One region of the Streptomyces sp. NPDC058231 genome, then DNA from elsewhere that is predicted to be linked to it. Evidence: riboswitches for the same ligand, from Rfam matches in the RefSeq annotation. Region 1 holds a riboswitch; each other region holds the start of a gene.
The links. A riboswitch is a leader RNA that binds a small molecule or an ion and turns the genes downstream of it on or off. The one in region 1 is predicted to bind cyclic di-AMP.
Positions count from the first base shown of each region.

Region 2: it holds a riboswitch for cyclic di-AMP, as region 1 does, so the genes downstream of both, ACFVXE_RS04950 (M23 family metallopeptidase) here and ACFVXE_RS20575 (peptidoglycan DD-metalloendopeptidase family protein) in region 1, are expected to answer to the same signal.
Region 3: it holds a riboswitch for cyclic di-AMP, as region 1 does, so the genes downstream of both, ACFVXE_RS02300 (M23 family metallopeptidase) here and ACFVXE_RS20575 (peptidoglycan DD-metalloendopeptidase family protein) in region 1, are expected to answer to the same signal.

Region 1 covers NZ_JBHVWN010000029.1:80,490-82,684, reverse strand. The annotation lists gene ACFVXE_RS20580 (tyrosine-protein phosphatase) at 1-494, opposite strand, end outside; cyclic di-AMP (ydaO/yuaA leader) riboswitch at 1,167-1,324, shown strand; gene ACFVXE_RS20575 (peptidoglycan DD-metalloendopeptidase family protein) at 1,329-2,195, shown strand, end outside.
Region 2 covers NZ_JBHVWN010000005.1:19,443-21,637, reverse strand. The annotation lists gene ACFVXE_RS04955 (PP2C family protein-serine/threonine phosphatase) at 1-581, shown strand, start outside; cyclic di-AMP (ydaO/yuaA leader) riboswitch at 848-1,000, shown strand; gene ACFVXE_RS04950 (M23 family metallopeptidase) at 1,012-2,103, shown strand.
Region 3 covers NZ_JBHVWN010000002.1:174,280-176,474, reverse strand. The annotation lists gene ACFVXE_RS02305 (M16 family metallopeptidase) at 1-470, shown strand, start outside; cyclic di-AMP (ydaO/yuaA leader) riboswitch at 679-845, shown strand; gene ACFVXE_RS02300 (M23 family metallopeptidase) at 858-1,658, shown strand; gene ACFVXE_RS02295 (GntR family transcriptional regulator) at 1,880-2,195, shown strand, end outside.

The DNA.
Region 1 (2,195 bases):
TCCTTGCCGGCAGCGCAGTGCATCAGCGCCGGGACGCTGTCTTCGGCCAGGGCGTGCAGTACCCGGCTGTGCTCGGCGGTCCGGTCCAGGATGATCGCCCTGTACGAGGCGGTCATGCGGGCCGCCCCCTTGCCGTCGTCGAGCACCGAGCGGAGCTGTTCGATGTCGCCGTCGCGGACCATACGCCAGAACTCGGCGCCGTCGGCCGGGTCGGAGAGCGGGATGCTCACGTTGCGTACGCCCGGCAGTTCCACGTCCACTCCGTCGAGCTTGTGGTCCGCGGCGTTCCGGAAGTCGAAGATCGTGTGCAGCCCCAGGCCGCCGAGGAACGTCGCGTCCTCGGCGGTGGCGTGCGCGAGGTGACCGCTGCGGAAGAGCCGTCCGTACCGCACCCGGCGCCCGTCCACGGTGGGCAGCCCGCCCACGTCGCGGAAATTGCGCACACCCGCCAGCTGGGGTTCCGTCGACGGGACCTGCGGCACCTGCTGCGTCACGGCTTCTCCTGGGGTCTCTGGCGTCGGCGAGGCTCGCCGGCGAGCTCACTCCTGCGACGATACGACATTGATTCCTCAGGCAATCAGTTCGGCCGTCACCGGCTGAACGCGCTCGACGCGGGCGGCCGCGCCGCCGAGGAGGAAGGCCGGCGGCGCGGCTGCGCGCCGGTCCGGTCCGGCTCGTAACGGATCGCCGTGCGACGGCTTTTCGGCGGTGCAGGGGAGTCGGCCGGTGGGCCGTGCCCGCGCGCAGGCACGGCCCGTGGCGGTCTGCGCCGGCGTTGGTGCTCCGGGGCGGGGTGCCGCGGGGTCACGCGGCCGTGCAGCAGGGCTGCGGGCGACCTGGATGCGTAAGTGCTCGGGCCGCGCCACACGGAGAATGTTCATGACATGTCCGTATTGAGGCATTTGAAATAACATGCCCCGCTTATAAGGGGGATGGCGGCCTTCTCGTGAGCGGGATCATATCCGTGACGGTGTGTGCCGGTGCGGCCGGTGGGTATTCCCGACGCCGTGCGGAAAGCCAAGATCCGTAATCCACGGAGGGTGACCGGTATTCCGTTCCGAATTTCCGTAGCGGATTCCGGTCCGCATTCGGCGGCTTGTTTCCGTCGTCCCCGCTCGTCTACGGTCACCACTCAATCCGGATGGACCGCCTAATCCTGCCGCCGTCCGGAATTCGCACCCACTCACGCGTGGCAGGAGCGGGGGAACCAGGTAAGCCGCCGACCGGAGGAATCCGGCCGGCTCGGGGTGAAGTCGCGCTTCGTGCGACCGGGCATCTCCAGCCCGAACCCGACAGCTCACCTCGTAGGCGCCGGAGAGGAATTCTTCATGCCCACATCGGGTAAGCACCGCCGTCCCAAGGTCAGCACCATCGCCCGTGGCGTCGTCGCCGCCGGCGCCGGTGGGGCCGTCATCGCCCTCCCGCTGCTCGGCGCCACCGGTGCCCACGCCGCGGAGCAGGCCGCGCCCGCCGCCGCGCAGTCGGCCGTCAAGCAGGCCGTCCCGGTCGCGAAGGAGCAGGCCGAGACCCGGACGTACTCCGTCGTCTCCGGCGACTCCCTGTCGAAGATCGCCGCCGAGCAGCAGGTCAAGGGTGGCTGGCAGAAGGTGTACCAGGACAACCGCGTGGTCGTCGGTGACGACCCGAGCCTGATCTTCCCGGGCATGAAGCTGACGCTCGGCTCCAAGCCGGCCGGCTCCGCCGCGGCCACCGCGCAGGCCGCGCCGTCCAAGGCTCCCGTCAAGTCCACGACGTCCGCGAGCGCTTCGGCCGCCCCCAAGCCCGCGGCCGCCCAGAGCAGCAGCTCCGGTTACGTCCACCCGGTCCCCGGCAACCACACCACGGCCTACCGCGCCTCCGGTTCCAACTGGTCCAGCGGCAGCCACACCGGTATCGACTTCCCGGTCGCCACCGGCACGAGCGTGAAGGCGATCACCTCCGGCACCGTCGTCACCGCCGGATGGGGTGGCGCGTACGGCAACGAGGTCGTCATCAAGCACGCCGACGGCCACTACTCGCAGTACGGCCACATGTCCTCGCTCTCCGTCTCGGCCGGCCAGACCGTGACCGCCGGACAGCAGGTCGGCCTCTCCGGTGCCACCGGCAACGCCACCGGTCCGCACCTGCACTTCGAGGTCCGCACCGGTCCCGCGTACGGGTCGGACATCGACCCGATCGCGTACCTGGCCGCGCAC
Region 2 (2,195 bases), on a different contig from region 1:
TCGCAGTCATCATCGGCGCGTTCCGGGAGGCCGCCGAGCAGGAGGGAACGCTGGAGTGCGTGGCGCAGCGGCTGGAGCGGGCGCTGGCGCGGGAGGCGGAGCGGCGTGGCGGGATGGACCCCGTCGAGGGGTTCGTCACCGCCGTGCTGGCCGAGATCGCGACCGATGCGAAGCAGGTGCGGATCGTCAACCGCGGGCACCCCGAGCCGCTGCTGCTCCATGCCGACGGGCAGCTGGAGGTGCTGGCGCCGAGCGTGCCCGCGCTGCCGCTCGGCATGGGCCTGGGCACCTGGCCGGACGTGACCGACGTCTGGACTCTGACCGACGGGACGACGCTGCTCCTGTACACCGACGGCCTCTCCGAGGCGCGGAACGCGCAGGGGGTCTTCTACGATCCGGCCGCCCGGCTGCGCGGCCGGCTCTTCCCCGGGCCCGAGGAGCTGCTGTCCGCGATCTCCGACGACGTACGGCTGCACACCGGCGGCCGTTCCACCGATGACGTGGCGCTGCTCGCGGTCGTCCGGCCCGTGCAGGGCCAGCCGGAACGGCGCAGGACCGTGAAGATCGTGGGTCGTGGATAGGCGTCGCACGCGCCGGTGGTGAGGGCGTGGGGGTGATGCCACCGTGCGTAGTCGAAGGGCGCCGCTCCGCATAACATTTGACGCAACGTCAGGAAACCGGTATTGGCCGAGGCTCGATCAACTCGCCCGATTCCGCCCGGTTGTGCCCCGTAAAGTCCAGGCCAAGGTTGTGAACGATCAGTGGGAACGGCTTGGAATCCAGCCCCTGTGTCTATTAACGTTCGATAACGCAGTGCGGTTGTCCCAGCCGTCGTCAGTGGCGGCGCCGCGTGCGAGCGCCGAATTCCGCAAGGGAACCGGGGAACCACCTACATGGGGTGAATCGGACACCTGTGTCTCGTGAGAGGCGGAGGTATCCGTAGGAGACCTTCCTGCTCCGAACCCGTCAGCTAACCCGGTAGGCGAGAAGGAAGGAAAGGAGTGCGCCCCCGTGGCGTCCAACAAGCCTGCCCCCGAAGCCCCCTCCCGGTTCGGCTCCGACTTCACCACCGAGTACAGAACCGAGACGGTCGCCGACTTCGGCACCGAAGGTTTCGGCGAGACCGACCGGGCCTGGGAGGAATGGAATCCCACCGAGGACTCCGTCCGCCCCGTACGCGGCAGGCACCGCGTCGCCAAGCAGCGCAACGGGCTCGCCCGCAGCTCCACGGTGCTCGGAGTCGGCGTCATCGCGGCCGTCGGCGCAGGTGGCATGGCCACCGCGCAGAGCAAGCCGCCGGTCTCCATATCTCTGCCCGATTCCATCGCGGACAACCTTCCCGACGCCAAGTCCCTGCCCGGAGTGAGCGCGTTCTTCTCCGAGGAGTCCGCCGACCAGGCCGATGCCAGGGCGGCAGTCGCCCCGCTCACCAGCGCCGGCATCACCACCGCCGAGGCCGAGCAGGGCGCCACCGACGCCGGCGAGGCGCTCCGCGCCCGCATCCTGCAGCAGGCCGAACAGCAGCAGAACGCCGCCGACTCGGAGGCCAAGGAGGCCGAGGAGAAGGCCGCCGCGGAGCAGGCCGCCGCCGAGGCGAAGAAGAAGCAGGACGCCGCCGAGGCCAAGGTCGCCGCCGAGAAGAAGAAGGCTGAGGAAGAGGCCAAGGCGAAGGCGGAGGCGGCGCGGCTCGCCAAGCTCGCCGCGAGCTACGCCATTCCCACCTCCTCGTACACGATCACCTCGACCTTCGGCGAAGCCGGTTCGATGTGGTCCTCCGGCTACCACACCGGCCTCGACTTCGCGGCGCCGACCGGCACCCCGATCAAGGCGATCCACACCGGCACCATCAAGTCGGCGGGCTGGTCCGGCTCGTACGGCTACCGGACGGTCCTGGAGCTCGAAGACGGTACGGAGCTGTGGTTCTGCCACCAGTCGTCGATCGACGTCACCGTCGGCCAGAAGGTCACCACCGGCGAGACCATCGGACGTGTCGGCGCCACCGGCAATGTGACGGGCCCTCACCTCCATCTGGAGGTCCACACCCCGGACGGCACGGGCATCGACCCGATGACCTGGCTGCGCGACAAGGGCCTCACGGTCTGACCCCGACGGGTCCGGCCTGCCGCCCGCACCAGGCCGGTCCCTCCGCCGGCCCCGCGCGAGCCGGTTCCTCCGGCCGCCCCCGAACCCCGGCA
Region 3 (2,195 bases), on a different contig from region 1:
ACGGCGTGCGGGCCTTCGGGCAGGTCCTGCGGTCGTCGGCGCCGGACTCCGCGACCGGGGCGACCGGCGCGGCGATGCTGGCCATCAGCGGATCGGTGGACACGGAGTCCACCGGACCGGCGCTGGACGACCTGTGGAAGGTCCTGCGGACGCTCGCGGCCGACGGGCTGACCGACGCCGAGCGCGAGACGGCCGTGCAGAACCTCGTGGGTGTCGCCCCGCTGAAGTTCGAGACGGCCGCCTCGGTCGCGGGCACGCTCGCCGACCAGGTCGAGCAGCACCTCCCGGACGACTACCAGGCGCAGCTGTACGCACGCCTGGCCGAGACCGGCACGGTCGAGGCGACCGCGGCGGTGGTCAACGCCTTCCCGGTGGACCGGCTGGTCACGATCCTGGTCGGCGACGCGGCACAGATCGCGGAGCCGGTCAGGGCGCTGGGCATCGGCGAGGTGTCGGTCGTCGCCGGCTGATACGACAGAGTCCCGCATAACGGGACATAGGGAGACCCTTGCGAGTCTGTTCTCGCCGGGGTCTTCCCTTTTGTCCGAAATGTTGCATTGAGTGGCTGAATGCCCTGTGGGATGCACTACAAAACGGCCTGTCCGTTTGGTGATTGAAAGTGACCCCGCCTAGCGTCGGCTCAGCTGTCCGTCACCCGTATGCCGCATCCGCGGCGCCGTACAGCCATCGCCGAATCCCCGTCGGGCGCGAGCCCGGGGAGCCGGGGACCCATGAGTCCCTGGGGTGAATCGGATACCGCGACCTCGTGCGAGGCCGGGGATCCGTAGGAGACCTTCCTGCTCCGAACCCGTCAGCTAACCCGGTAGGCGAGAAGGAAGGAAAGGACCAGTCACTTCATGGCGTTCATCCGCCCCACCGGGAAGCACCGTGCCCCGAGCCGTCTGACGCGCAGGAGCGCACGGGTCGCCGGAGCCGCGGCTCTCGCCACCACGGGCGTCATCGGCGGACTGGCATCCCCGGCCCTCGCCGCGGATGCCGGCACCCCCGCCGTCGACGAGACCGGACTGACCCAGGTCATCGCCATCGAGGAGACCGTCGCCGACCGCGTGGCGCTCCAGGCCGACGTGCAGAAGCACCAGGCCCACCTCGCCGCCGAGGCGAAGGCCAAGGCCGCCGCGGCGGCCAAGGCGAAGGCCGAGGTGGCTGCGAGGGCGAAGGCCGAAGCCCGCGCAGAGAAGGCCCGTGAGGCGAAGGCCCGCGCCGCCCGTTCCGCCGAGCGCACCCGCCTGGGTGCCTTCCAGCTCCCCGTCGCCGGTTCGTACGTCACCACCGGCTACAAGTCCAGCGGTTCCCTCTGGTCCTCCGGCCGCCATTCGGGCATCGACTTCCACGCCGCCTCCGGCAGCTCCGTCGTCGCCGTCGGCGCCGGCACGGTCGTCGAGGCCGGCTGGGGCGGCGCGTACGGCAACAACATCGTGCTCCGGATGACGGACGGCACGTACACCCAGTACGGCCACCTCTCCTCGATCGGTGTCTCGGTCGGCCAGAGCGTCCGCGGCGGCCAGCAGATCGGCCTCTCCGGCTCGACCGGCAACTCCACCGGACCGCACCTCCACTTCGAGGCGCGCACCACACCGTCTTACGGCTCCGACATGGACCCCGTGGCGTATCTGCGCGCCCACGGCGTCAACGTCTGACCGACGCCGCACCGCATCACCTCCGAAGGCCCCGGCTCCCCGCCGGGGCCTTCGCCGTACCCGCCGGACCGGCTCGTGGAGTCGGACCGCGGAACCGGATCCGGGCCAAAAGATATTCATGAATTCCGGCCCGGCGTCGGAAATGCGGTCGCATTGCAATAGAGTCGCAGAACAGGCGTCGATCGGCCGCGTTTCGCGGGGATTAAGGCGGAGGTTCGGACATGCGCATTCCGGCGCATTCGGTATGCACGGCAATCCGTGACGACATCGTCTCCGGTGTCTTCGAACGCGGCAGCAGACTCACCGAGGAGCTGCTCGCGCGCCGTTACGGGGTCTCCCGCGTCCCGGTACGGGAAGCGCTGCGCACCCTGGAGTCCGAGGGCTTCGTGGTCACCCGCCGACACGCCGGGGCCTGCGTCGCCGAGCCCACCGAGCAGGAGGCCGTCGACCTCCTGGAGGTGCGGATGCTGCTGGAGCCGCTGGGTGCCGCCCGCGCCGCGCAGCGCCGCACCGAGGCGCACCTGAAGGTGCTTCGCG